4 regions of the Pelomonas nitida genome follow, and region 4 is predicted to be linked to each of the others. Evidence: predicted binding sites of a transcription regulator. Region 4 holds the regulator's gene; each other region holds the start of a gene.
What was found. Region 4 encodes FNR, which switches genes on or off when oxygen is low (the NO sensors DNR and NnrR bind a similar motif). Its sites were predicted from a motif close to TTGATNNNNATCAA; they were not measured.
Positions count from the first base shown of each region.

Region 1 (7,098 bases), 200 kb from region 4:
ACACCTTCCAGCGTGGCGCACAGGAGTCCGTGTGGGAGACCGTGCCCCATCCGTCCTGCGAGACCTTCAAGTGGGGCCGCACCGGCGGCACTCAGGGCTTCCTGAGCCTGTTCACGGGCGATTCCAACTACGCCAAGCAATGGCGTTACACCAACGCACCTGACGCCGACGGCCGCGCCATCCAGGCCATCTACTGGGCCAACATCTGGGCCACCGAACAAGGCAAGGGCGCCGCCGTGGCCGACCTCGTCAAGAAGGCCGCCAAGATGGGCGACTTCCTGCGCTACGCGATGTTCGACAAATACTTCAAACGCATCGGCAACTGCGTGGGCCCCACCACCTGCCCGGGCGGCACGGGTGCTGCCGACGGCAACGGCCTGCGCGACAACCAGCACTACCTGATGTCCTGGTACTACGCCTGGGGCGGCGCCACGGACTCCTCAGCCGGCTGGGCCTGGCGCATCAGCTCGTCGCACAACCACTTCGGCTACCAGAACCCGTTCGTCGCCTGGACGCTGTCCACCCAGACCGCCTTCAAGCCACTGTCACCGTCGGCCGCAGGCGACTGGGGCAAGAGCTTCACGCGGCAGATGGAGTTCTATCGCTGGCTGCAGTCCGCCGACGGCGCCATTGCCGGCGGTGCCACCAACAGCTGGAACGGCAACCATGAACAGCCGCCGGCCGGCACGCCCACCTTCTACGGCATGTTCTACGACGAGGCACCGGTCTACCGCGACCCGGCCTCCAACACCTGGTTCGGCTTCCAGGTCTGGTCCATGGAGCGCGTGGCCGAGCTCTACCACGTGAGCAACGACGCCCAGGCCAAGGCACTGCTCGACAAGTGGGTGCCCTGGGCCATCGCCAACACCCGCCTGCTCGCCGACGGCAGCTACGAGATCCCCTCGTCGCTGCAATGGTCGGGCAAGCCCGACACGTGGAACCCCGCCAACCCCGGCGCCAACGCCAACCTGCGCGTGACGGTGACCGAGTTCACCAACGACGTCGGCACCGCCGCCGCCTATGCGCGCACGCTGAGCTACTACGCCGCCAAGTCGGGCAACGCCGCGGCCAAGACGACCGCCCGCGAACTGCTGGACCGCATGTGGGCCAAGTACCAGGACACCAAGGGCGTGGCCGTGGGGGAGAAGCGCAAGGACTACCTGCGCTTCGACGACGCCTACAACGCCGCCACCGGCGACGGCGTCTACATCCCGCCGGGCTGGACCGGCACCAACGCCCAGGGCGCGACGCTGGACAGCAACGCCACCTTCCTCAGCATCCGGCCCAAGTATCAGCAAGACCCCGACTTCGCCAAGCTCAACACCTACCTCGCCGGCGGTGCGGAACCCACCTGGACCTACCACCGCTTCTGGGCGCAAGCCGACATCGCGCTGGCCCAGGCCGACTACGGCCGCCTCTTCCCGGCGACGGGCCCGGCCATCGTCGTGTCGTCCAGCGCGCTGACGGTGCCCGAGGGCGGCTCGGCCAGCTTCGGTGTGTCGCTGTCCGAAGCGCCGACGGCCAACGTGACCGTGGCGGTCGCCAAGGCCGCCGGCGGTGACGCGGACCTGACCGCCGGCACCAGCACCCTCGTCTTCACGCCAGCCAACTACGCCACCCCGCAACTCGTCAGCGTGTCCGCCGCGACCGATGCCGATGCGCTCAACGGCAGCGCCACGTTCACGCTGAGCGCAGCGGGCCAGACCGGCGCCAGCGTGGTCGCCACCGAGAAGGACGCGGACATCGTCGTGCCGGTGGACCTGATCGTCTCGGCCACGGCCGTGTCCGTCCCCGAGACCGGCACGCAGACCTTCACCGTGAAACTGGGCGCAGCACCCACGGCCAACGTCGCGGTCATGGTGGCACGCACGGCGGGCGACACCGACATCTCGGTGTCCGGCGGCAGCAGCCTGACCTTCACGCCGGCCAACTGGTCCACCGCCCAGACCGTGACGCTGGCGGCCGCCAAGGACGCCGACTCCGCCAACGGCACCGCCACCGTCAGCGTCAGCGCGGCCAACGCGGCCACGCGCACGGTCACGGCCACGGAGGTGGACAACGACGTGAAGACCTGCGCCGTCCTCTTCGACACCACCAACGACTGGGGTAGCGGCCAGGTGCCGACGATCAAGCTCAGCAACCTGGGCACGACGCCGCTGTCCGGCTGGTCGGTCAGCTTCACCGAGAGCAACGCGTTCACGCTGGCGAACTCCTGGAGCGGCACCTTCGCCGTGAACGGGCGCACCATCACGATCACGCCGGCGCCGTGGAACGGCACCATCGGGCCCAACAGCTCGGTGGACCTGGGCATGCAGCTGACCTACTCGGGCGCCAAGCCCGTGCCGACCGGCCTGAGCTGGGCCGGCCTGAGCTGCGACATCACCGTGAAGTAAGCCTCCCCGGGGCGGCACACCGCCGCCCCGGCCTTCGCGCAAAGGCCACATCCATGAACAAGACCCTCCTCACGCTGGCACTGCTCGCCGCCGCGGCTGCCGGCGGCTTCGCCGTGCTGACCGCACGCGACCTGGACCGGCGCGAACAAGATGTCCTCAGCCGCTGGACCGAGCTGCACCGCGCCGAGCAGGCGCAGTTCGCCGAGATGCCCGCCGTCCTCGCGCTGGCCGACGCGCAGCCCGCACTCGACGCGGCGGTGCGCACCAACGCCCGCTCGCGCTGCAACCTGCTCGCCCAGTTCGACAGCGGCGGCCCCGTCATCGACGACGCGCGGCGCTTCGATCTCTACAAACAGGTGCGCGCCGAGTGCACCGGCGGGCTGTTCCGGCTGCTGGCCGCGCTGCGCGACGCCCCGCCGCTAGCCGCAGACAGCCACGTGCAGGCGCTGGGCCGGTCCCTGACGCAGGGCCAGGCCACGGTAGACAGCGCCCGCGAACGCTACCGCCAGGCACTGGCGGCCTACAACGAAGGCATCCAGCACCTGCCGCGCGGTCTGGCCGCCAGGCTGCTCGGATACGAGGAGCGGCCGGATTTCGTTCGCTACGCCGACGCTGGCCGCTGACGCCCCTCTTCCTCCACGCAAGGAGACCCTCAATGAAGCGATTCATCGCCCGCCTGCGCACGCTGGCTGCGGCTGGCTTCGGCTGTGCCCTGCTCATGCCGACGGCCCATGCGGCCCTCACGCTCACGCCCAAGATCAACGCCTGGAGCGGCGGCTTCTGCGTCTCGGCCATGATCGCCAACACCAGCAACGCCCCCGGCGGGGCTTGGACGCTGACCTTCGACCTGCCCGGCGGCCAGGTCACCAGCAGCTGGAATGCCGTCTTCACCAACAGCGGCAGCACGTACACCGCCAAGGGGCTGAGCTGGAACTCGCCGCCGCAGGCCAACCAGCAGTTCGAGGTGGGCTTCTGTGGCAACGGCACCGCACCGCTGACCACGGCGTTCAATCTGACCGAAGAGGGCGCCAGCTCCGGCGGCGGAGGTGGGGGCGGCACCACACCGACCGACGACCTCAACATCGGCCCCAAGGGCGACTTCAAGCCGCCTTTCAGCGTCAGCGGCAACAAGATCGTCGACGCCAACGGCGCCACCGTGTCGATGCGCGGCGTGAACTGGTTCGGCTTCGAGACGCCCGACAACATCGCCCACGGGCTGTGGTCGCGCGGCTACAAGGACATGATCCAGCAGATGCAGACCCTGGGCTTCAACGCCGTGCGGCTGCCGTTCTGCCCGAAGGCGCTGCATGCCACCTCCTACACCGGCAGCGTGGAGTCCTCGCTGAACCCCGACCTGAAGGGCAAGACGCCGCTGCAGGCCATGGACCGGCTCATCGGCGAGATGGCCAGCCGCGGCATGTACGTGCTGCTCGACCACCACCGCCCCGACTGCAATGCCATCTCCACCACGCCGCAGATCCCCGGCTACTCGCTGGACGACTGGGTCAACGATCTCGTCTTCGTCGCCACGCGCTACAAGAATGTCGCCAACGTCATCGGCATCGACCTGAAGAACGAGCCCCACGCCGACTACGGGCACGGGGCGCACTGGGGCAACGGCGACATCGCCACCGACTGGAAGCTCGCCGCCGAGCGCGCCGGGGCCGCCGTGCTGGCCGCAAACCCGAAGGCCCTCATCTTCGTGGAGGGCATCTCGGACAACGGCGGCATCTGCGAGTCGACCTACGGCCACTGGTGGGGCGGCAACATCGAGCCGGTGGAGTGCTACCCCATCGACGCAGCCAAAGTGCCCCGCAGCAAGCTCGTGCTGTCGCCACACATCTACGGGCCGGACGTCGCCGCGCAGGCGTACTTCCAGGCGTCGGCGGGGTTCCCGGACAACATGCCGGGCATCTGGCAGCAGCAATTTGGCCGCTTCATGGGCAGCTACGCGGTCGTGCTGGGCGAGTTCGGCGGCAGGTTCGGCGGTGCCGACCAGGTTTGGCAGACCCGCTTCGTCGACTGGCTCAAGTGCAAGGGCGTCCGCAACTTCTTCTACTGGTCGTGGAACCCCAACAGCGGCGACACCGGCGGCATCCTGCAGGACGACTGGCTCACGGTGAACACCGGCAAATACAACAACCTCAAGCGCCTGTGGGACGGCTCCACCACCAACACCGGCATTTGCACACCCTGAGCCTCGCGGCGTGCTGATGCCAGATGCCGGCCAGCAGTGATGCTCGCCGGCATGTTCATGTCTGCTTGATGACCACGAATGAAAACCAACTGATCGGTCGGTGACTTAACCTGCGTCAAATGGTGTGCGCGTCGGGCCGCCTACATTGGCAACGCCTGGCTCGCGGCGAGCCAGGCGACACAGGGAGTCCGCATGACCGACACGCTAGCCCGCTCACCCACCGAACGCCTGGACGATCTGTTTCACGCGACGCTGGCGCGGGGCACGCGCTCACTGTCGCTCATCGCACCGGGCCTGGCGCTGGCCGACTGGGCCACGCACCTGGCGCTGTCGCCGGGCCGCTGTGCCGAGCTCGGCACGCTAGCCCAGCAGCAGGCCCGCGCCTGGGCCGACTATGCGCTGCAGAGCGCTGCGGCCACGCTGCAACTGCCCGGTTCGGAGACGGCCAGCCCGCCCGAGGCGCCGCTGGCCGACCGGCGCTTTGCGGCACCGGATTGGCAGCGCTGGCCCTTCAATGTGATGCAGCAGGCCTTCGTGCTGCAGGAGGCCTGGTGGGCACAGGCGACGGGGCCGGTCTGGGGTGTCGAGAAGCACCACACCGACTTGATGAGCTTCTGGACCCGCCAGTGGCTGGACGTGGGCTCGCCGGCCAACCTGCCCTGGACCAACCCGCTGGTGCTGCGCCGCGCGGCCGAACAGGGTGGCCAGAACTTCCTGCGCGGTCTGCAGGACTGGCTGGACGACGCACAGCGCCTGCAAAGCGGCGCGCCGCCCGCCGGCACCGAGGCCTTCGCCGCCGGCCGCAACCTCGCGATGACGCCCGGCCAGGTCGTCTGGCGCAACGAGCTGATGGAGCTGATCCAGTACACGCCGCAGACAGAACAGGTGCACGCCGAGCCGCTGCTCATCGTGCCGGCCTGGATCATGAAGTACTACATCCTCGACCTGGCGCCCGGCAGCTCGCTGATCGAGTACCTCGTGCGCCAGGGCCACACCGTGTTCGCGATCTCCTGGAAGAACCCGGGCGCCGAGCAGCGCGAGCTGGGCATGGAGGACTACCTGCAGCTGGGCATCGCCGAGGCGCTGCGTGTCATCAACGCCGTCGTGCCTCGCCAGCCCGTGCATGCGGTGGGTTATTGCCTGGGCGGCACGCTGCTGGCGCTGGCCGCCACGGCCATGGCCCGCGACGGCGATGCGCGGCTGGCCTCGCTGACGCTGTTCGCCGCGCAGACGGACTTCAGCGAACCCGGCGAGCTGAGCCTGTTCATCGACGAAAGCCAGCTGGGCATGCTGGAGGCGCAGATGAAGGAGACCGGCTATCTGCGCGCCGAGCAGATGGCCGGCGCCTTCCAGATGCTGCGCTCCTACGACCTGCTGTGGTCGCGCCTGGTGCAGGACTACCTGCTGGGCGACCGCACACGGCTGAATGCGCTGATGGCCTGGAATGCCGACTCCACGCGCATGCCTGCCCGCATGCACAGCGACTACCTGCGCCAGCTGTTCCTGCGCAACGACCTCGCCGAAGGCCGCTACGAGGTCGGCGGCCACGCCGTCGCGCTCAGCAGCCTGCACCTGCCGCTCTATCTTGTCGGCACCGAGACCGACCACGTCGCGCCGTGGCGTTCGGTCTACAAGCTGCATCACCTGTGCCCGGCCGAGATCCGCTTTGCGCTGACCAGCGGCGGCCACAACGCCGGCGTCGTCAACCCGCCGGGCGACGGCCACCGCCATTACCGCGCCGCCACCGCCGCGCCCGGTCAGCCCTATGTCGCCCCCAATGACTGGCTGGCCGCCACACCCGCGCAGGAAGGCTCGTGGTGGCCCGACTGGGCCGCCTGGCTGCAGGCCCGCAGCGGCCCCCTGGTGAAACCGCCCCGGCTGGGCGCCAAGACGGCACCGCCGCTGGGCGACGCGCCGGGCCTGTACGTGATGGAGCGCTGACATGAGTGGCGAACTGCAAGGCCGCCGCGGCCTCATCGTCGGCATCGCCAACGACCAGAGCATCGCCTGGGGTTGTGCCCGCGCCTGCCGGGCCGCAGGCGCCGAGCTCGCGCTGACCTGGCTCAACGACAAGGCGCGGCCGCATGTCGAGCCGCTGGCCGACCAGCTCGGTGCCACGCTGCGCCTGCCGCTGGACGTGGAGCGCCCCGACGAGCTGGAGGCCGTGTTCGCCGCCATCGACAACACCTGGGGCGGGCTGGATTTCCTCGTGCACTCCATCGCGTTCGCGCCCAAGGCCGACCTGCAGGGCCGCGTCGTCGACAGCAGCGCGGCCGGCTTCGCGCGGGCCATGGACATCTCCTGCCACTCCTTCCTGCGCATGGCGCGCCTGGCCGAACCGCTGATGACCCAGGGCGGCAGCCTGGTCACGATGAGCTACCTCGGCGCCGAGGAGGTGGTGGCCAACTACGGCCTCATGGGGCCGGTCAAGGCGGCGCTGGAATCCAGCGTGCGCTATCTGGCCGCCGAGCTGGGCCCCAAGGGCATCAGCGTGAACGCGGTGTCGCC
Region 1 is NZ_JBIGIA010000003.1:278,943-286,040, forward strand. Features, by position in the region: gene ACG00X_RS05630 (glycoside hydrolase family 48 protein) at 1-2,393, shown strand, start outside; gene ACG00X_RS05635 (LemA family protein) at 2,447-3,016, shown strand; gene ACG00X_RS05640 (cellulase family glycosylhydrolase) at 3,049-4,590, shown strand; gene ACG00X_RS05645 (PHA/PHB synthase family protein) at 4,783-6,531, shown strand; gene fabI (enoyl-ACP reductase FabI) at 6,533-7,098, shown strand, end outside.
Region 1: a site for FNR is predicted at 4,696-4,709, ahead of ACG00X_RS05645 (PHA/PHB synthase family protein). Genes of this name have one in related genera too.

Region 2 (7,098 bases), 180 kb from region 4:
TCCGCCGCGCCTTCGACGGCCTCGACGCCCAACCTGAGGCCCGCGTCGTGGTGCTGGAGGGCGAGGGCCGGCATTTCACGGCCGGCCTCGACCTGCAGATGATGATGGGCATCGCCCCCATGATCGAGGACGCCTGCGACGGCCGCATGCGCGAGAAGCTGCGGCGCGTGATCCTGGACATGCAGGACACGCTGACCAGCCTGGAGCGCTGCCGCAAGCCGGTGCTCGCGGCCATCCACGGCGCCTGCGTGGGCGGCGGCATCGACCTCGTCAGCGCCGCCGACATGCGGTATTGCAGCGCCGACGCCTACTTCTCCATCAAGGAGATCGACATCGGCATGGTGGCCGACGTCGGCACGCTGCAGCGCCTGCCCAAGCTGCTGGGCTCGCAGGGCCTGGTGCGCGAGCTGGCCTACACCGGCCGTCGCGTGGAAGCCGCCGAGGCGCGCGAGATCGGGCTCGTCAACCGCGTGTTCGACAGCCGCGAGGCACTGCAGGCCGGTGTGCGCGGGATCGCCGCGACGATCGCCGCCAAGTCGCCGCTGTCCATCCGCGGCACCAAAGAGCAGCTGAACTACGCCCGCGACCACTCCGTGGCCGACGGCCTCAACCACATCGCCACCTGGAACGCGGCGATGCTGATGAGCGAGGACCTGCAGAAGGCCATGATGGCCGGCAAAGATGCCGCGCCGTCGTTCAGGGATTGAGATGATGGACGTGGACGCCGGCACGGCGGCCTTCTACGACGGCTACGCCACCCAGCTGGAAGCCACCGAGGCCAGCCGCAGCGCGATGCTGGGGCTGCTGGCGGCCACGCTGCCGCCCGGTGCCAGCGTGCTGGATGTGGGCGCCGGCTCGGGCCGGGACGTGGCAGCGCTGCGGGACCTAGGCTTTGACGCCTTCGGCGTGGAACCCAACCCGGCCATGCGCGACACGGCACTGCGGCTTCGCCCCGCCCTGGCCGGCTGCCTGGCCGACGCCAGCCTGCCCGCGCTGGGCCGCCCGTTCTCTGACCGCTACCCGCAGGGCTTCGACGCCGTGGTGTGCAGCGCCGTGCTGATGCACGTGGCGCCGGCATCACTCGCCGCCGCACTGACCGCGCTGGCGCATCAGCTGCGGCCGCCGCGCCACCAGGAGCCGGCGCACCTTCGCCCGGCGTTGGCCTTGTCGCTCCCCGAGATGGACGCGGCCCAGCTGCAAGACGACCGGGACGCCGACGGCCGGCGCTTCCACAACCACGCGCCCGCCCTCGTCGAGGCCTTGCTCGGCGAGCTGGGCCTGACCACCGAACGGGCCGACGTCAACGACGCCGTGCTCGCCAGTGCCAGCACCCGCTGGCACATGCGTGTGTTCAGGCGCCGTGCTGCCCCGTAGATCGCGATCAAGACCCTGACGGAAGCGGCCCGAAGCGATCGTCACGCCCGCGCTCGAGCTGCCGCAGCCGCCGCTCCAGGTCGGCGATGTCTACAGCATCGTGCAGGAAGCGTTCGTCGTCGCCCGCCGCCCACCAGGCGCACACACCCCGCAGCCACGCACCGAAGCGCCGGCGCGGCAACGGGATGGCGATGATCAGGGGCCGGCGGGCGGTGCGAAGCATGGCGGGTTCGTTCGTGGCAGAGAGCGTCACGATAGATACCGGCTCTGGCGCCGCCAAGGCACAGCAAGCACGGCGTCGGGCCATGCTGTATCAACCGGCCGGCTGACACAGCGCGCAGGCCGCCCCGATGTCTGGGCCTCGCGCGGATGCTTCAGCGCCGCAGTGCTGGCCGCGGCCCGCTGACGGTCAACGCGGCGACGGCCGCGCGGCGGCCGCCAGCGCCTTCAAGCCGTTGCCGATCTGATCACGACGGCCTTGCGCGGCAGCGTCGAGGCTGGTGTCGTCGTCGGCCATGGCCAGACCGGCGTTGTCCAGCACCTGCCGCGCCTCGGCCACCGACAGCCCGAACACCGGAGCCAGCGTGCGCAGCGGCGCACGCGCCAGCGTCTGCACGGCCAAGGCCGGCACCGACGGCTCGCCGCTCACCGGACGCAGCAGCGACGTGCCCACCAGCAGCGCCAGCGCAAAAGTCAACAGCGCCACCGCCGGGCGCCGGCCGGCGAAATGGCGCTTGAACAACGTGAAGTTGCCCGCCACATGCAGGACCGCCGCCGCCAGCACGCCCCAGCCCAACCAGGCATGGATCTCTTCCTGCAGCGGCGAATGGCGGTGGAGAAACATCAGCACGCCGGTGCCGGCCATCAGCGCAAAGCAGGCCAGCAGCAACGGTGTGGCCCAGGCGCGCGACACGGTGGGGAAGTTCATGAAGAAAGAGGTCGGGAAGCAACCGACGCACACGCCAATGAGAAGCGGGCGATCATCCGCACACCACGTGAACGCTGCATTGCTGGCCGCCAAGTCCCTCCTTCAAAGGCTGGTATCGAGGCCCTTCTGTTGCGGGGTTGACTTGCGTCAGTGTCGCCCGCATGCACCGTGCCTAGAGTGGTGCATCGCCTGCTTGCGGCGGCCCGCGCCGCCCCTTCTCTCCATGCTCGATTCCAAGAATGCACACGTCTGGCTGGTCGGCGGCGGCATCGCCTCGATGGCCGCAGCCACCTTCCTGATCCGCGACGCCGGCCTGCCGGGCCACCGCATCCACATCCTCGAGGAACTGGGCCTTGCCGGCGGCTCGCTCGACGGCAGCAGCTCGCCCACCCAGCCCGGCTACGTGACGCGCGGCGGCCGCATGCTGTGCGAAGAGGTCTACCAGTGCCTGTGGAACCTGCTGGAGGGCATCCCGTCGCTGGAGAAACCCGGCCTCTCCGTCCGGCAGGAAATCGTGGCGTTCAACGAGCAGGTGCACACCGACGCGCATGCCCGCCTGATCGGGCACGGGCCGCGCATCCTCGATGCCCAGCAGTACGGCCTCAACGGCCGTGACCGCGCCGAGCTGACGCGCCTGCTCGCCACGCCCGAGGCGCTGCTGGGCGCCCGTCGCATCGACGAACTCTTCTCGCCGTCCTTCTTCGCCAGCAACTTCTGGCAGATGTGGCGCACCACGTTCGCCTTCCAGAACTGGCACAGCGCCATCGAGCTGCGGCGCTACTTCCTGCGCTTCCTGCAGGAGTTCCCGCGCATGCACACGCTGGCCGGCGTGCGGCGCACGCCCTACAACCAGTACGACTCCATCGCCGTGCCGCTGCAGCGCTGGCTGCTGGCCCAGGGCGTGGACGTGCGCTTCGGCCACCGCGTGACCGACATCGATTTCGACCAGCACGACCGCACGCGGCGACGCGCGACCCAGCTGCATGTGCTCACCGCCCAGGGCCCGCAGGCCATCGCCCTCGGCGACGGCGACGCCTGCTTCGTGACGCTGGGCTCCATCACCGCCGACGCCACCTACGGCAGCAACACCGAGCCGGCGGAGCTCATCCGCGACCGGCGCGATGGCGCGTGGTCGCTGTGGGAGACGCTGGCCCGCAAGGCCGACGACTTCGGCCGCCCGCACACCTTCTTCAATGTGGACGACAACAAGTGGACGTCCTTCACGCTGACCATGCACGGCCGTACGCTGCTGGACCGCATCATCAGCTTCAGCGGCAACGAGCCAGGCACCGGCGCGCTGATGACGCTGGTGGACTCCAACTGGTTGATGTCGCTGGTTGTGCCGCACCAACCGCACTTCCCCGACATGCCCGCCGACACCTACACGGCCTGGGGCTATGGCCTGTTCGTCGACGCGCCGGGCAACTTCGTCGACAAGCCGATGGCGGCCTGCGGCGGCCGCGAAATCCTGGACGAGTTGCTGCAGCACCTCGGGTTCGACGACATCCGCGCGGCAGCGCTGGCCAGCACCGACGTCACGCCGGTCATGCTGCCCTACGCCTCCGCGATGTTCGCGCCGCGCAAGCCGACCGACCGCCCGCGCGTGCTGCCGGAGGGGGCGGCGAACTTCGCCTTCCTGGGCCAGCACGTGGAGCTGCCGGAGGACACGGTCTACACCGTCGAATACTCCGTGCATTGCGCCATGCACGCGGTCTATCAGCTGTTCGGCGTGAACAAGCCCATCCCGCCGATCTATCACGGCCTGCACGATCCGCAGGTGGGCCTGCAGGCGCTGACCGCTGCGTTCAGCTGACGAGCTGAAGCATGGCGCCACCGGCAACCATGCCGGTGGTCAATCAGCGGGAACGCCCTGGCTCACCCCGCCAGGGCAAGCGGCTCAGAACTGCAGGAAGCTGAAGCCGGCGCCCACGCTGGTCTGGCGAAAGTTGTAGTCGGTCAGCGTCTCGCCGTAGCCCCGGAACAGCTGCACATACCAGCGCAGGCCGTTGGGCTGGTCGCGGAACACCGGGTAGGTCCACTCGAACTGCAGCGCGCCGTACTTGGCGTCCTTCAGCGTCGTGCGGTAGGTCAGCTGCGCGGTGTGCTTCTGGTGCGCCCAGTTGACCTGGAACTCACCCCGGCCGCGGAAACCGACGAGGTCGGGATTGTTGTCGGTGGCCGCGTCTTCGTTGAGCCGCTTGAGCAGCCGCGCCACGACCGACCAGTCGCCGCGCTCGAAGCCGGCCACGACGTTGACGCGGTTCCAGCTGCGCGACAGCGGGTCCGATTGACCGTTGGACTGGTGCGTCAGCCCCAGCTGCGCATAGCGCCACTGCCAGCCCAGCGGCAACTGCCGCCACGACTCAGGCGTGGGCACGACGTACATCAGCTCGGGCTCGTAGTCGCTGTTGCGAAAGGGCTTGGAATCCTTGCCGTTCCAGATCTGCCACATGGCCTGCTGCGTGAAGCCCGCCCACAGGTCGGCGCCGGGCAGCCCCACGTCCTGAGCGAGCTTGGTGCGCAGCGACAGCTGGAACTTGGCCTCCTCGCGCTTGTAGTTGGGCTGTTCCACCATCGCCTGGCTGGGCGACTGCGGCGCGCGGTTGATGCGGCTGGTGCGGTGCAGCGGCAGCACGTAGTTGGCGCGGTAGCCGACGAAGTTGAAGACACCGCGCTTGTCCTGCGGGTCCAGCTCCCAGAACTTGGACATCAGGCTGGGCGGCTCCTGCCGCTCCGCAGCGACCGCCACGACCTCGCCTTTGGGCGCCAGCAACGAGGTCGATGCGGGCACTACCGTCGGCGCTCCACCCGTGGGGTTGTCCACATAGGCCGGCGGCGCGGCGGGCGCGATGGCGCGGCCCATCGCCTTGTCGTAGCAAGCCAACCGGTCCGCTGGCGGGCCGATGTCCACGCATTTGTCCAACGCGGCCGCTTCCGGTGCGGCCCCTTGGGCCCATGCCCCCAGGGTCACCTGCGCCGACATCGCCACCAGCGCCGCCGGACGCCACCTCGCCCCTGCCCTCTGCACGCTCATCACGCCTCCCTTTTGCGCTCGACCACGCCGCTCGCGGCACACCCGCAGCTGCGACGCGGCGCAGTCTAGGGTGCATGCGCGCCGGCCCGCACCGGCGACGGCGCACAAGACGTGTAGGCAGCGGACGACAACCTGCCGCTGCGCCCCACGGGAAGGCGCCGGCAGGCACCGAGCCCTGCCCAGGCCCGACGGGAACCTGGCCCGTCAAGCCATCGCCACGAACTCACCGGGCGGCCAGCAGCTTCTCCATCTCGTCCATGATGGCGTCCATGCGGTGGATGACCGCCTGGTAAGGCGCCGGTGTCGCCATGTCCAGCCCCGCGTTCTTCAGCGCCTGGTACGGCGCCACCGAGCCGCCGCTGGCCAGTAGCTTCAGGTAGTTGTCGCGCGCGCCGGGCTTGGCGGCCAGGATGTCCTCGGCGAAGTGCAGCGCCGCGGTGATGGACGTGGCGTACTGGTACACGTAGAACGGCCGGTAGAAGTGCGGGATGAAGGCCCACTCCTGGCAGTAGGCCGGGTCGATCTTCATGACGCCCGCCGCGTCGCCGTGATAGTCCTTGAGCAGCTGGCAATACAGCTCGGTCATGCGCTTGCCGTTCAGCGCCTCGCCCTTGGCGGCGGCGTCATGCGTGTTCAGCTCGAACTCGCCGAACATGGCCTGGCGGAAGAACGTGCCGCGCAGGCGCTCCAGCGCGTAGCCCAGCTGGTAGAGCTTCTCCTCCTTCGTCGCGGCCTGGCCTTGCATGTACTGGCTCAGCAGCACCTCGTTGGCCGTGGACGCGATCTCGGCGATGAACAGCGAATAGCCCGCCGTCTCGTACGGCTGCGCGCGGTTGGCGATGGCCGTGTGCATCGCATGGCCCCACTCGTGCGCGAAGGTGCTGACCGACTCGAACTCGCCCTGGTGGTTCAGGAACACGAAGGGCGGCGCGCCGTAGACGCCGTCTTGATAGGCCCCGCCGCTCTTGCCCGGCGCGGGCATGGCGTGCATGGTGCCCGCCTTCAGCGTGGTCTTCAGCAGCGCCTGGTAGTCCTCGCCCAGCGGCTTCGTGGCCGCCAGCGTCAGCGCGGCGGCATCGTCCAGGCTGTAGGCCTTGTTCTGCGTGACCAGCGCGGGGTAGATGTCGTAGTAGTGCAGGTCCGGCAGGCCCAGCATCTTCTGGCGCAGCTTGAAGTAGCGGTGCAGCGTGGGCAGGCCCTTGTGCGCCTCGGCCACCAGCGTGCGGTAGACGGCTTCGGGAATTTCCTCCGCGCCCAGGCTCATGGCCACGGCGCTCGGGTAGTGGCGCAGCTTGGCCATCGTGGTGTCGTCCTGCACCACGTTGCCCAGCGTCACGCCGTAGGTGTTCTCGTACTGGCCGATGGCACCGAAGAAGGCGTCGAACACCTGCTTGCGCACCGCGCGGTCGGGGTGCTGGCGCAGCAGGCCGTACTTGGTGCTGTCCAGGCGCTCGGCCTTGCCGTCCACGGTCAGCTCGGGCCACTTGGTGTCGGCGTTGAACAGCAGCGTGCGCACATCGCCGGTGGCGCTGCGCACCGGGCCCAGCGCGGCCAGCGCGCCTTCGGTCTCGGCGCTCAGCGTGTGGCGGGCCTGGCGCAGGCTGTTGCGCAGGTGCTCGGCATGCTTCTTCAGGCCCGGCTCGGCCTTCAGGAAGGCGGCCACCTTGGCTTCGCCCAGCGACTGGATCTCGGGCTCCAGCCAGGCGATGGCGCTGTGGTATTCGCCGTCGAGCTGGCCGGCGAGGTTGCTGCGCTGCTGGTT
Region 2 is NZ_JBIGIA010000003.1:257,022-264,119, forward strand. Features, by position in the region: gene ACG00X_RS05545 (crotonase/enoyl-CoA hydratase family protein) at 1-707, shown strand, start outside; gene ACG00X_RS05550 (class I SAM-dependent methyltransferase) at 709-1,374, shown strand; gene ACG00X_RS05555 (hypothetical protein) at 1,382-1,597, opposite strand; gene ACG00X_RS05560 (DUF4405 domain-containing protein) at 1,784-2,302, opposite strand; gene ACG00X_RS05565 (oleate hydratase) at 2,526-4,115, shown strand; gene ACG00X_RS05570 (phospholipase A) at 4,200-5,336, opposite strand; gene ACG00X_RS05575 (M3 family oligoendopeptidase) at 5,560-7,098, opposite strand, start outside.
Region 2: a site for FNR is predicted at 2,440-2,453, ahead of ACG00X_RS05565 (oleate hydratase). Genes of this name have one in related genera too.

Region 3 (7,098 bases), on a different contig from region 4:
GGGGCTTCCGGCGGCGGCCGGCGGCGCAGCACGGCGTTGATACGGGCCAGCAGCTCGCGCGGATTGAACGGCTTGGCGAGGTAGTCGTCGGCGCCCACTTCCAGGCCGACGATGCGGTCCACGTCCTCGACCTTGGCCGTCAGCATGATGATGGGCGTCTGGTCGTTCGCGGCACGCAGGCGGCGGCAGATGGTCAGGCCGTCTTCACCGGGCAGCATGAGGTCGAGCACGATCAGGTCGACCGTTTCACGCGTGAGCTGTTTGTTCAACGCACGGCTGTCCTCCGCCAGCAGGACTTCAAAGCCCTCCTGCGTCAGATAGCGGCGCAGCAGGTCGCGGATGCGGGCATCGTCGTCGACGACGAGGATGCGGTTCTGACGAGGGTTGGCGGCGGTGTTCATCCCGGTTCCTGGATTTGTAACAACGGCATTTTGAGCACGATTACGGTCCGGATTTGTAGGACAGCAGGCTAGCGTTACAGATCGTTGCGAACTTCACGGGATAAGCTGGGATTTTTGCCTTGAAAGGACGCCTATGCGTGCAGTTGTCGCCTTGTCCCTTGCCGCTCTGGCCGTTTCGGCGCATGCGGCCGAGCCCCAGGAGCGGCTGAGCCTGTCGGCCAGCGCCAGCGCCGAGGTCACGCGTGATGTGCTGTCCATTGCGTTGTCGACGAGCCGGGATGGCAACGACGCCGCAGCTGTGCAGGCCGGCCTGAAGCAGGCGCTGGACACGGCGCTGGCCGAGGCGCGCAAGGTGGCCAAGCCCGGCCAGGTCGACGTGCAGACCGGCGCCTTCTCGCTGGCGCCCCGCTATGACAGCAAGACCGGCAAGATCAATGGCTGGCAGGGCAGTGCAGAACTGCTCGTCGAAGGCCGCGACGCCGCCGCCATCGCGCAGCTGGCCGGGCGCATCAACACGCTGACGATCGCCCGCGTCGGCTACAGCCTGTCGCGCGAGGCGCGTGAGCGGGCCGAATCCGAGATTTCTGCCCAGGCCATCGCCCGGTATCGCGCCAAGGCGGCTGATTACGCCAAGCAGTTCGGTTATGCCGGCTATGTGGTGGGCGAGGTCAATTTGTCCGGTGACGAGCCGTCGCCGCGGCCCATGCTCCAGGCAATGCGCGTGGGCGGCGGCCTGGCGGCGGCAGAGGCGCTGCCCACCGAGGCCGGCAAGGCCACGGTGAGCGTGAACGTCAGCGGTTCGGTGCTGCTGAAGAACTGACCCTGAGTTCAGTGACTGGGGGCCGTGTTCAGACGGCCGTCCAGCCGCCGTCCATGGCCCAGGCCTGGCCGCGCACGTTGACGGCGGCATCGGAACTCAGGAACACCGCCAGCGCGCCCAACTCATCGGGCGTCGTGAACTGCAGCGACGGCTGCTTTTCAGCCAGCAGCCGTCGCTTGGCCTCGTCGTTGTCGACGCCGTCCTTGGCGGCCAGCGCGTCCACCTGCTTCTGCACCAGCGGGGTCAGCACCCAACCAGGGCAGATGGCATTCACCGTGACGCCGGTGGTGGCCGTCTCCAGCGCGATGCTCTTCGTGAACCCGACGAGACCGTGCTTGGCCGCCACATAGGCCGATTTCTGTGCGGAGGCGACGAGGCCGTGCGTGGACGCGATATTGATGATGCGGCCCCAGTTTTTCTTGAGCATGCCGGGCAGCGCCAGCCGCGTCGTGTGGAAGGCCGACGTGAGGTTGATCGCGATGATCGCGTCCCACTTGTCGACAGGAAAGTCCTGCACCGGGGCGACGTGCTGGATGCCGGCGTTGTTGACGAGGATGTCGATGCCGCCGAACTCGGCATCGGCGTAGGCCACCATCGCCGCGATGTCATCGGGCTTGCTCATGTCGGCCCCGTGATAGCCGACCTTGACGCCCAGCGCCGCCACCTGGGCCTTGGGGCCGTCGGCGTCGCCGAAGCCGTTCAGGATCACGTTGGCGCCGTCGCGCGCCAGCGCCAGGGCGATGCCCAGGCCGATGCCGCTGGTTGAGCCCGTGACGAGGGCGGTCTTGCCTTTCAACATGAGGGGTCCTTGCGGGTTGCTACGATGGTTTCAGAGGATTGAACCATGACCCAGCCTGTATTGCGCTATCTCGACTGTCTGGATGCCACCGGCCTGCACCGGATGGCTTATTGGGAATGGGCCGGGCCTGCCGCAGACGCGCCCGTGCTCGTCTGCGTGCACGGACTGACGCGTCAGGGGCGCGACTTCGACGCGCTCGCGCGCGCGCTGTGCGGCCGCTACCGCGTCGTGTGCCCCGACATCGCCGGTCGCGGCCGTTCTGACTGGCTGCGCCAGCCGGCCGGCTATCAGATCCCCGCGTATGTGTCCGACATGGTTGCCTTGTTGGCGCGGCTGGATGTGCCGCAGGTGGATTGGGTCGGCACGTCCATGGGCGGGCTCATCGGGCTGGGGCTGGCCTCGCTGAAGTCCGGCGAGGATCGGCCCGGGCCCATCCGTCGACTGGTGCTGAACGACGTGGGTCCGGCCATGCGCTTCGAGGCGCTGCAGCGCATCGGCGCCTACCTGGGCAGGGTGCAGCGTTTCGAGTCGCTGGCCCAGGGGGCGGCCTACCTGCGCACCATCTCGGCAGGTTTCGGGCCACATACCGATGCGGAATGGCTGGCGTTGTCCGAGCCGCTGTTCCGCCAGGAGGGTGAGGCGTGGGTGTTGCGCTATGACCCCGCCATCGCGCTGCCGTTTGCCGCCGTGACGCCTGAAGTGGCGGCCGCAGGCGAGGCGGCGCTGTGGGCCGCCTATGACATGCTGACCTGCCCGACGCTGGTGCTGCGCGGCGCCGACAGCGACCTGCTCAGCGCCGAGACCGCGCACGCCATGGCGCAGCGCGGCCCGGCCGCTCGTGTCGTCGAGCTGCCCGGCATCGGCCATGCACCGACCTTGATTCACGACGACCAGATCGCCATCGTGAGGGATTTCCTGAGCTCATGAAGACTGGCTTGATGCCTGACGGCGCGACGGCCGCGCCCATCGTCGCGTTGCTGGACGCCAGCGCCGCGCATTCCCATGCAGAGATCGCGCGGGCCCGCGCGTTTGCGGAGCCGCTGCTGGCGGCCGAGACACTGGACACTGGCGAGAATGCGCTCGACCACGCCGACGGCGTGTCTGCCATCCTGCTGGCCATCGGCGCGGCCCAGGAGCTGCGCGCGGCGGCCTATCTTGTCTACGCGGCAGATTTCCTGACCAAGCCGGAGGAGGTGGTGGCCAAGGCCTTCGGCGACAGTCACGCCAGCCTGGTGACGCACACGCGCAAGCTCGTCCAGATGCAGCGCGCGGCGCGTGCCGCCAAGGTCAGCACCGACCAACGGGCCGAACAGACCGAGCGCGTGCGCAAGATGCTGTTGGCGTTCTCGCGCGACCTGCGCGTGGTGCTGCTGCGCCTGGCTTCGCGCCTGCAGACGCTGCGTTGGTATGCGGCCAGCAAGACCGCCTGCCCGCCGGAGCTGGCGGCGGAGTCTCAGGCCGTGTTCGCGCCGCTGGCCAACCGGCTGGGCATCTGGCAGATCAAGTGGGAACTGGAGGACCTGGCCTTCCGCTTCCGCGAGCCGGACGCCTACAAGGCGCTCGCCAAGGGGCTGCAGGAAAAGCGCGTCGAGCGCGAGCTGCACATCGAGGCGGCGCGCGCAGCGCTTCAGACTGACCTGCAGGCCCAGGGCATCGAGGCCGAGGTGCAGGGGCGGCCCAAGCACCTCTACAGCATCCACAAGAAGATGCAGGGCAAGGCGCTGGCGCTGGATCGCGTGTTCGACCTGCGCGCGTTGCGTGTCATCGTGGCCAGCGTGGCCGACTGTTACGCGGTACTGGCGCGGCTGCACGAGCTCTACACGCCGGTGCCGGGCGAGTTCGACGACTACATCGCCAAGCCCAAGCCCAATGGCTATCAGTCGCTGCACACCGTCGTCGTGGGCCCGGATGGGCGAGTGATGGAGGTGCAGATTCGCACGCGCGACATGCATGAGCACGCCGAGCATGGCGTGGCCGCGCATTGGGCCTACAAGGAGGCGGGTGCGCGTGGCTATGCCGGTGTCAGCGCGGCCGGTGAGTTCGAGGAGCAGGTGGCGCGCGCGCGCAAGGCCGTGCTCAACCAGCTGCTCGCCTGGGAGCGCGACGCCGTGCAGGGCGGCGAGGAGGGCGGGCAGGCGTTCGACGAACGCATCTATGTCTTCACGCCGCAGGCGACCATCGTCGAGCTGACGCCGGGGGCGACGCCGGTGGATTTCGCCTACGCGGTGCACACCGACCTCGGCCATCGCTGCCGGGGCGCGCGTATCGATGGCCAGATGCTGCCGCTCAACACGCCGCTGCGCAGCGGCCAGACGGTGGAGATCGTGGCCGCGCGCGAGGGTGGTCCGTCGCTGGACTGGCTCAACCCGGAGCTCGGCTATTTGCAGAGCCAGCGTTCGCGGGCCAAGGTGCGGGCGTGGTTCAACGCCCTGCAGCAGGCACAGACCATCGCCAAGGGGCGCGAGCTGGTCGAGAAGCTGCTGCAGCGCGAAGGCCGCACGGCGCTCAAGCTCGACGAGCTGGCATCGCGGCTCGGCTTCAAGGGCGCGGATGCCTTGTTCGAGGTGGTCGGCAAGGACGAGTATTCGCTGCGCAACATCGAAGTGCTGCTGCGCCCACCGGAGCCGGAGGCCGACGAGGATGAGTTGCTCGCCCAGAGGCATACCCGCGGCGCTTCGACAGGCGCACGCGGCGGCGTGCTGGTGGTGGGGATCGATTCGCTGCTGACGACTCTGTCGCGCTGCTGCAGGCCAGCACCGCCCGACGCCATCCAGGGCTTCGTCACCCGCGGCAAGGGCGTGGCCATCCACCGCTCGGATTGCAGCAACCTCGCCGAGATGCGGCGGCGCGCCCCCGAGCGCGTCATCGCCGTGACCTGGGGCGGCGGCGAGCCGGGGCCGCAGACGGGCAAGGGCGCGCCCGTCTATCCGGTGGATGTGCTCGTCGAGGCCAGTGATCGGCAAGGCTTGCTGCGCGACGTGCTCGAGATCTTTGCCAAGGAAAAGATGAACGTCGCCGCCGTCAACACGCAATCGCTGCAGGCCGGCGCGGCGCGTCCGCGCACCGGCGGCGGCGACACGGCATGGATGAGCTTCACTTTGGAACTGGCGGATGCGACTCGCCTGACCAAGGTTCTGCGCGATCTCTGCATGGTCGCCGGGGTTCGATCTGCACGTCGTAAGTGAAATTCAAGTGAAATTCGACAAGCCGCCAAAAAGCGTGCTATAGTGCGAAGCTCTTCAGGCGCGTAGCTCAGTTGGTTAGAGCACCACCTTGACATGGTGGGGGTCGTTGGTTCGAATCCAATCGCGCCTACCAAATTTGGTAGGTATCAAGAGCCCGGTACGAATGATTTCGTATCGGGCTTTTTGTTTTCCTGCGCGGCGCGGGAGCGCCTGTCGTTGAGCACTTGATCTTGGCGCTCTGGCTGATCTGACGCGGCGAACAGCGCAGGTGGTGAGCTGTCCTGGGCGTCAGCTGCTGACGTTGCGTCTCGGCTGACCGATCCAGTCGTGGTCAGCGCAAGTGACGGGTGCAGAACGCGCGGTTGAGCCATGGCCGATTCGCGTCGACGGAGTGCAATTCGCTCCGGCCTTGATCTCGGACAACGCCTGCCGCGCGCTGTCGGGCTAGCCTCCGGCCCCAACCCACTCTCCGAGACCGCTGCATGTCTATCGAGTTGTTCCGCCAGGATCGGCACGTCTGTGTCATGTTTGCCCACCTGGGCGATGAAGGCGGGGAGGCGGTGCAGTCCAACCAGTTCCTGCTCGTCAATGGCGACACGGGCGCCATCCTCGACCCCGGCGGCAACATCGCCTACCACCAGCTCTACCTGGGCATGTCGGAGTTCTTCCCGCCACACCGGCTGTCGGCCATCGTGGCTTCACATGCCGACCCCGACATCATTGCCTCGCTGGACCGCTGGATGACGGCGACCGAGGCGCCCGTTTATATCTCGCGCATTTGGGAGCGATTTGCGCCCCACTTCTGCAAGCCCGGCAAGACCGTTGGCCGCGTCATTGGCCTGCCCGATGCCGGCAAGCGGCTGCAACTGGGCCTGGAGAAGGAGCGCTTCGAGCTGTGGGCGCTGCCCGCGCACTTCCTGCACGCCGAGGGCAACTTCCAGTTCTACGACCCGGTCAGCCGCATCCTGTTCTCCGGCGACCTGGGTGCCTCAATGGGCACGAGCCTGAACCCGGAAAAGCCGGTCACGTCGCTGGCAGCGCACATCCCTCGCATGGAAGGCTTCCACCGCCGCTACATGGTCAGCAACAAGGTGCTGCGCCTGTGGGCGGCGATGGTGCGCCAGCTGGATATCAAGATGATCGCGCCGCAGCATGGCGCCCCCATGGTGGGCGCCGCGGTACGCGAGTTCATCGACTGGGCGGAGCAGCTGGAGTGCGGCATCGACCTGTTCGGGGCGGAGAACTACCGTCTGCCGCCGAACTGACGCGCGCTCGCTGCGGGCGGCTGCCTCAGCCCGCATCTCGACGGCCGCTTGGTTGCTGCATGTCGTGCCCGCTGTCGCTGGCGCCGTAAGAACGGCCCGCCAGGCCGGCATGGTTTTGTTGTCACGCCACCGCCATGCCGGCCGGCTAGGCTGAGGCCGGGCCGCAGCTGCGGCCGGGAGGCCTTTCCGTGAGCGATATCGACGACGAGCTGGTGAAGCGCATTCACCGTGACCTGCAGGACGATTACGACGAGGAACTGGAGCTGGAGCTCGAGGACCGGAACTACGGCGAGATGCCCGGCGACGAGCCGGCCGGCGCGCGCAGCGAGCGCCAGCGCTACTTCCGCGAGCTGATCCGGCTGCAGAGCGAGCTCGTGAAGCTGCAGGACTGGGTACAGCACAGCGGCCACAAGGTGGTCATCCTGTTCGAGGGCCGTGATGCGGCGGGCAAGGGCGGTGTCATCAAGCGCATCACGCAGCGGCTGAACCCGCGCGTGTGCCGCGTGGCGGCGCTGCCGGCGCCCAATGACCGCGAGCGCACGCAGTGGTACTTCCAGCGCTATGTGTCGCATCTGCCGGCGGCCGGCGAGATCGTGCTGTTCGATCGCAGCTGGTACAACCGCGCCGG
Region 3 is NZ_JBIGIA010000010.1:122,053-129,150, forward strand. Features, by position in the region: gene ompR (osmolarity response regulator transcription factor OmpR) at 1-401, opposite strand, end outside; gene ACG00X_RS14375 (SIMPL domain-containing protein) at 553-1,221, shown strand; gene ACG00X_RS14380 (3-hydroxybutyrate dehydrogenase) at 1,250-2,020, opposite strand; gene ACG00X_RS14385 (alpha/beta fold hydrolase) at 2,066-2,947, shown strand; gene ACG00X_RS14390 (RelA/SpoT family protein) at 2,944-5,205, shown strand; tRNA gene ACG00X_RS14395 (tRNA-Val) at 5,262-5,338, shown strand; gene ACG00X_RS14400 (oxygen-binding di-iron domain-containing protein) at 5,688-6,470, shown strand; gene ppk2 (polyphosphate kinase 2) at 6,659-7,098, shown strand, end outside.
Region 3: a site for FNR is predicted at 5,615-5,628, ahead of ACG00X_RS14400 (oxygen-binding di-iron domain-containing protein). Genes of this name have one in related genera too.

Region 4 (7,098 bases):
CGCAGCGGGCCCGCCCGGCGCTGCTCAAGCGGCTGAGCCCGGCGTTCGCGCGGCTGCACCGGCTCAACGAGCTGATCGCCGAGCGCAGCCAGCAGGCCATGGACCGGCGCTCCGACGCGGTGCTCGCCGAGCTGGAGCAGCAGCGGCGGCTGATCTCCGTGCAGGTGCTGGGGGCGATCGGGCTGGCCCTGCTGCTGGCCGTGGGATTCGGCCACTGGCTGCTGCGGCCGCTGGCTCAGCTGGAGGCGGCGATCGGCCGCATGGGGGACAACCGGCTGGACGGCGCCATTGCCGTTGGCGGCCCGGCCGACCTGCGGCGCCTGGGCCGGCAGCTGGAATGGTTGCGCCAGCGGCTGGCGACGCTGGAGGCCGACAAGACCCGCTTCGTGCGCCACATCTCGCATGAGCTGAAAACGCCCATGGCGTCCATCCGCGAAGGCGCCGCGCTGTTGCGCGACGGTGTGGCCGGCCCGCTGACGCCCGACCAGACCGAGATCGTCCGCATCCTGGGCGACAACAGCGTGGCGCTGCAGCGCCAGATCGAAGACCTGCTGCGCTACCAGACGCTGGCGTCCGACGCCCATCAATTGCAGCGCAAGCCGACCGACCTGCCGGCCCTGCTGGCCCGCGTGGCGGACGAGCAGCGGCTGCTGTGGCAGGCGAGGGGGCTCACCGTGCAGGTGGACGCCCAGCCCTGCACGGCGGCGGTCGACGGCGAGAAGCTCGCCATCGTGCTGGCCAACCTGCTCGTCAATGCCGTGCGCTTCAGCCCGCCGGGCGGCACGGTGACGCTGTCGGTGCGGCAGGACGAACGCCAGACCTGCTTCGACTGCGTGGACGGCGGCCCCGGCGTGGCGTCAGAGGACGTGGCGCGCGTTTTCGACCCCTTCTTCCAGGGCCGCAACCAGGCGCCCGGTGCGCGCCGGGGCAGCGGCATCGGCCTGTCCATCGTGCGCGAGATCGTGCAGGCCCATGGCGGCCGCTGCCAGCTGCTGCCGCGCGAGCGCGGTGCCCATTTCCGAATCGAGATTCCCCATGCGACCTGAACGACGACAGCTCCCCCAGCTTGGTTTGTTTGTGCTGATCGGCCTGCTGTCGCTGGCCGCCTGCCAGGCGCCGGTGCCCGTACCACCCCCTGCGCCGCCGCCGGGGGTCTGTGCGAAGCCCGCGGCGCCGCCCGAGGCCGAGTCGCTCAAGGCCGTGCTGGCCTATGCCGACGAGCTGCGCAAGACGCTCGCCCTGGCGCAGGGGCGCACCGGTGCCGAGCAGGCCCAGGCCGCCGCGCAGCTGGACGCGCTGGCGGCCGCGCCGGACGCGCTCGCCGAGCCGCTGAAGGCCGTGGCCACGCTGAGCGCCGCACGGCTGGCCGAGCTGCGCCGGTTGCAGGACAGCGTCGACAAGCTGACGCAGCAACTGCGTGACAGCCAGCGCCGCAACGAGCAGCTCAATGAAAAGCTCGAGGCGCTGAAGGCCATCGAGCAGACCCTGCCCGTGAAGCGATGAACCCCTCGTCCAAGGAGTACCTTGGCCGGTCCCCCGAGGGGACGGCGATGCTTGCCGGATCGACCGGCAAGCACATCGGCCGAGCGGGTCGGCTTGGGAGCGGCCCGGCGCTCGCCCCGCAAATCACAGGAGTCCTCGCATGACGCCTTCTGCCTCCATCCTGGTCGTCGACGACGACGCCGACCTGTTGCGTCTGATGACCATGCGACTGACCGCTGCCGGCCACACGGTGCAGGCCGTCGCCAGCGCCGAGGCCGCGCTGGCCCACCTCGCGGTGAAGCTGCCTTCGCTGCTCATCACCGATGTGCGCCTGCCCGGGCTGGACGGCATGGCGTTGTTCGACGAGGTGCGCGCGCGGCATGCGTCGCTGCCGGTCATCCTGCTGACCGCGCACGGCAGCATCCCAGACGCGGTGGACGCCACGGCGCGTGGCGCCCATGCCTACCTGACCAAGCCCTTCGACGGCCAGGAGCTCATGGCCAAGATCCACCGAGCGCTGATGGTGAACGCGCCAGGCCCGGCGCGCTTCGACGGCGACGGCGCCTGGCGCCGCGAGATCGTCAGCCGCAGCCCGCGCATGGCCGAGGTGCTGGCCGAGGCCCGCCTCGTGGCGGGCACCGACGCCAGCGTGCTCATCAGCGGCGACAGCGGCACGGGCAAGGAACTGCTGGCCCGCGCGCTGCATAACGCCAGCCCGCGCGCGGCGCGACCGTTTGTGGCGGTGAACTGCGCAGCCATCCCCGAGGCGCTGCTGGAGTCCGAACTGTTCGGTCATGTGAAGGGGGCGTTCACCGGTGCGCAGGGGCATCGGCAGGGGCTGATCCCGGCGGCGCATGGCGGCACGGTGTTTCTCGACGAGATCGGCGACATGCCGCCGTCGCTGCAGGTCAAGCTCCTGCGGGTGCTGCAGGAGCGCGTGGTGCGGCCGGTGGGCAGCAACGAGCCGGTGGCCGTGGACGTGCGCGTGCTGTCCGCCACCCACCGCGACCTGGAGCTCGCGATGGCGGAAGGGCAGTTCCGCCCAGACCTGTTCTACCGCCTGAACGTCGTGAAGCTGAGGCTGCCGCCGCTGTCGGAGCGCCGCGAGGATGTGGCGCTGCTGGCGCAGCATTTCCTGCAGCTGCTGGCCGAGCGGCATCGCAAGCCGGTGAAGGGCTTCGCGCCCGAGGCGCTGGAGGCGCTGGTGACGGCGCCGTGGCCCGGCAATGTGCGCCAGCTCTACAACGTCGTCGAGCAGGTGTGCGTGCTGGCGACCGGCACGCTGGTGCCGTTGGCCCAGGTGCAGCGCGCGCTGCAGATGCCTGCGGCCGACGTGCTCAGCTACCAGCATGCCAAGCAGCGCTTCGAGCGCGACTACCTGAACCAGTTGCTCACGCTGACCTCGGGGCATGTCGCGGAGGCGGCCCGGCTGGCCGACCGCAACCGCACCGAGTTCTACCGCCTCATGCAAAAGCACGGGCTGGACCCGCAGCGCTACCGCACCGATCCCCTGGCGACCGCGTCGGATTTCAGCGACACGAAGCGGTCCGACGAATCAAGCACTTAGCGGCGCTGTCGCCAGAGCTGTCGCCGCCTGGCGACAGAACCGCTGCTGCGGCGGGTGCCGGCATCACCGGATCGGCCGCCGACGACGGGCAAGTGGCTGATTTCAAAAGGAAATCAAGACCTGGCACAGCCTTTGCGCTGAGGAGGTCGTGGTGCCCCCGGGCATCGCGTTTCTTTGACTCAGCATCCTCAGGAGATCTGCATGCAACAAGCATCCACCTTGGTCCGTCTGCTGTCCGCCGCCCTGACGGCCACGGCCGTTAGCGCTTCCTTCGCCGCCGACATGGCGCCGGCCACCGCTCCTGCGCCGGCAGACCAGGTCGCTCAGGCGCAGCCCGGCGATGCGGCCATCGCCAGCCAGGCCGCTGCGGCGCTGCAGCAGGACAAGGACCTGCAGGCCCTGCCGCTGACCGTCAGCAGCGCAGCTGCCGGCGTCGTGGTCGTGAAGGGCATGGCGCCCAGCGCCGAGCTGGCTCAAAAGGCCATCAAGCTCGTGCAAGCCGTGCCCGGCGTGAAGGAAGTGCGCAACGAGATCAAGGTCGGCTGATCCCCACCGTCCCTGATCTCCCCGGCCCCGCGTGCCCCCGCGGGGCCTTTTTTTTGTCTTCGGGCCGAGCGCCGGGTCGCCCCAAGCCGGCCCGCTCAGGCGATGTGCTTGCGGCTCGATGCCGCAAGCATCGCCGTCCCCTCGGGGGACCGACCAGAGGCGCCCGCGTTCAGCGCGGCGCGACTGGGCGAGGGGCTTCCGGTCAGCACCGGCTGTTGTTCACCAGCGCCTGCAGGCCGGCCTGGTCGAGGATGCGCAACTGGCGCTGCTTGACTTCCATGAGGCCGTCTTCCTGGAATTTGGAGAAGGTGCGGCTGACCGTCTCCAGCTTGAGGCCCAGGTAGCTGCCGATTTCCTCGCGCGTCATGCGCAGCACGAGGCTGGACGCGGAGAAGCCGCGGGCCTGCAGACGTTGCGTCAGGTTCAGCAGGAAGGCAGCGAGCCGTTCCTCGGCGCGCATATTGCCCAGCAGCAGCATCACGCCATGGTCGCGCACGATCTCGCGGCTCATGATCTTGTGGAAGGAGTGCTGCAGCACGGTGAACTCGCGCGACAACTCCTCCAGCTGGGCGTATTGGATGACGCAGACCGACGAGTCTTCCAGCGCGACGGCGTCGCAGTGGTGGTGGTCGCTGCTGATGCCGTCCAGGCCGAGCAGTTCGCCCGCCATCTGGAAACCGGTGACCTGGTCGCGGCCGTCTTCGCTGTTGACGCAGGTCTTGAAGAAGCCGGTGCGCACGGCGTAGAGCGACTCGAAGCGCTCGCCGTTGCGGAACAGGTGGTCACCGCGCGACACGGAGCGCCGCTTGGTGACGAGGTCGTCGAGCTTGCTGAGCTCGCTGGCGTTCAGGCCCACGGGCAGGCAGAGTTCACGCAGGTTGCAGCTGGCACAGGCGACCTTGAGCGGCTCGATGGCGTCGGAAGTGGGCGTCGGCATGTCTGGGGAGCGCGACATGCGGGAGACGGTCGGCAAGGTCGTCGGCATGGCGTTTTTTGGGTTGGATCAACTGGTTTGCATTCTTGGCCGGGCGGCGCGCAGCGGGCTTGATGCCGATCAAGGCCGGTCCGCGTGGGGCTGGGCAAAGTGCCGGTCATGACTGCTGTAACCGAACGCCCCCACGAGCTCGAGCTTGCCGACCTGCTGCGTCGCCACGACGTGGCCGGGCCGCGCTACACCTCGTACCCGACCGCCGACCGCTTCGTCGAAGCGCACCAGGGCACCCAGCACTTGCAGGCGCTGCACCAGCGCGGCACGGCCCAGCCGTTGTCGGTGTACGTGCACATCCCGTTCTGCGAGCAGCTCTGTTACTACTGCGCCTGCAACAAGATCATCACCAAGCATCACGAGCGCGCCGCGCCGTATCTGGCGGCGCTGGAGGTGGAGATGGATCTCGTCGCCGAAGCGCTGGGCGCTGAATCCGGCGGTATGGCGCCGGTGTCGCAGCTGCACCTGGGAGGCGGCTCGCCGACCTTCCTGTCCGACGACGAGCTGAGCGGCTTGATGGACGGTCTGCGCCGCCGCTTCAAGTTGCTGCCCGGCGCCGAGGTGTCCATCGAGGTGGACCCGCGCACCGTCGACCGGCAACGGCTGGCCCACCTGCGCGTGCTGGGATTCAACCGCCTGTCCTTCGGCGTGCAGGATTTCGACGCCGCCGTGCAGAAGGCAGTGCACCGCGTGCAGCCGATCGAGCAGGTGGCCGCGCTGATGAAGGACGCGCGTGAACTGGGCTTCTCGTCCACCAACGTCGACCTGATCTATGGCCTGCCGCTGCAGACGCCCGAGAGCTTCGCCCGCACGATCGCGCAGGTGGCCGAGTTGCGGCCCGACCGCATTGCGATGTATGCCTACGCGCACCTGCCGCAGCGCTTCAAGCCGCAGCGGCGCATCGTGGCCGAGCTGCTGCCGCCGGCCGGCGACAAGCTCACCATGCTGTCGGGCGCGATCAGCTCGCTGCTGGGCGAGGGCTATGCCTATATCGGCATGGACCACTTCGCGCTGCCCGACGACCCGCTGGCCGTGGCCAAGCGCCAGGGCCTGCTGCACCGTGGCTTCCAGGGCTATTCCACGCAGCCGGACTGCGATCTGGTCGGGCTGGGCGTGTCGGCGATCAGCCGCGTGGGCGCCACCTACGCGCAGAACGCCAAGACGATGGATGAATACGAGGACGCGCTGCGCCAGCGCCAGCTGCCCGTGCAGCGCGGCCTGGCGCTGACGCGCGACGACCTCGTGCGCCGTGCCGTCATCATGGCGCTGATGTGCCAGGGGCGGGTGGAGTACGAGTCCATCGCGGCGTCCTACCTCGTCGATGTGCCGAGCTATTTCGGGCCGGAGCTGGCGCGGCTGAAGCTGCTGGTCGACCAGGGGCTGGTCGAGCTGGAGCCGGATGCGATCCAGGTCACGCCGCTGGGCTGGTATTTCGTTCGTGCCGTCGCGCTGGTGTTCGATCGCTACCTGCAGGCTGATGCCAGCCGCGAGCGTTTCTCCAAGATCATCTGACGCCGATCGTGACCGGGGCCGCCGATGGCATTTGATGTCGCGCTGATCGCATCGGCCACGCTGATGGGGCTGGCCGGCACGCCGCATTGCGCGGCCATGTGCAGTGCGCCCTGCGCGCTGGCGGCAGGGCCGCGTCCCGCCAAGCTGCTGGCCGGCCGCGTGCTGGGCTATGGCGCGGGCGGCGCCGTGGCGGCCGCGTCCGCCGAAGCGCTGGCGCGGGCGTCGCAGAGCGTCGCGCTGCTGCAGCCGGCCTGGGCGCTGCTGCAGGCGGCCCTGCTGCTGCTCGGGCTGACGCTGCTGGCCCGCGGCCGCGTGCCGGCCTGGCTGGGCGCCGTGAACTGGCGGCCCAAGCCGCGCCATGCGTTCGCCACCGGCCTGGCCTGGGTCGTCATGCCTTGCGGGCTGCTGCATGCGGCGCTGCTGCTGGCGGGGCTGTCGGGCTCGGTGCCCGGCGGTGCGGCGGCGATGGCGGGCTTCGCGCTGGCGAGCACGCCGGGCCTGGTCATCGCGCCGCTGTGGCGTGCGCGCCTGCTGCGGCGCGGTGAACGTGGCGAGGTGCTGGCGCTGCGACTGGCCGGTCTGGCGCTTGCCATCGGCGCGGCGTGGGGCCTGGGTCACGGCGTGTGGGAACGCATCCTGCTGGCCTGCTGACGCCTAAACTCGCCGGGTTCGTTCTCCCCTTCGTCAGCTGCGGAGCCGCTCCCTCATGCCCCAACACATCACGGCGCCGGAAGGCGGCCGCAAGATCACCGTCAACGCCGACTTCTCGTTGAATGTGCCGGACCACCCCATCATCCCGTTCATCGAAGGGGATGGCATCGGCGTGGACGTCACGCCGGTCATGCTGCGGGTCGTGGATGCGGCCGTGGCGCGCTGCTATGGCAATGCCCGCAAGATCCACTGGATGGAGATCTATGCCGGCGAGAAGAGCACGCGCGTCTACGGCCCCGGCGTGTGGATGCCGCCCGAGACGCTGCAGGCCGTGAAGGACCATGTGGTCTCGATC
Region 4 is NZ_JBIGIA010000003.1:78,708-85,805, reverse strand. Features, by position in the region: gene ACG00X_RS04855 (sensor histidine kinase) at 1-1,046, shown strand, start outside; gene ACG00X_RS04850 (hypothetical protein) at 1,072-1,503, shown strand; gene ACG00X_RS04845 (sigma 54-interacting transcriptional regulator) at 1,643-3,049, shown strand; gene ACG00X_RS04840 (BON domain-containing protein) at 3,251-3,595, shown strand; gene fnr (fumarate/nitrate reduction transcriptional regulator Fnr) at 3,798-4,532, opposite strand; gene hemN (oxygen-independent coproporphyrinogen III oxidase) at 4,689-6,092, shown strand; gene ACG00X_RS04825 (urease accessory protein UreH domain-containing protein) at 6,117-6,743, shown strand; gene icd (NADP-dependent isocitrate dehydrogenase) at 6,799-7,098, shown strand, end outside.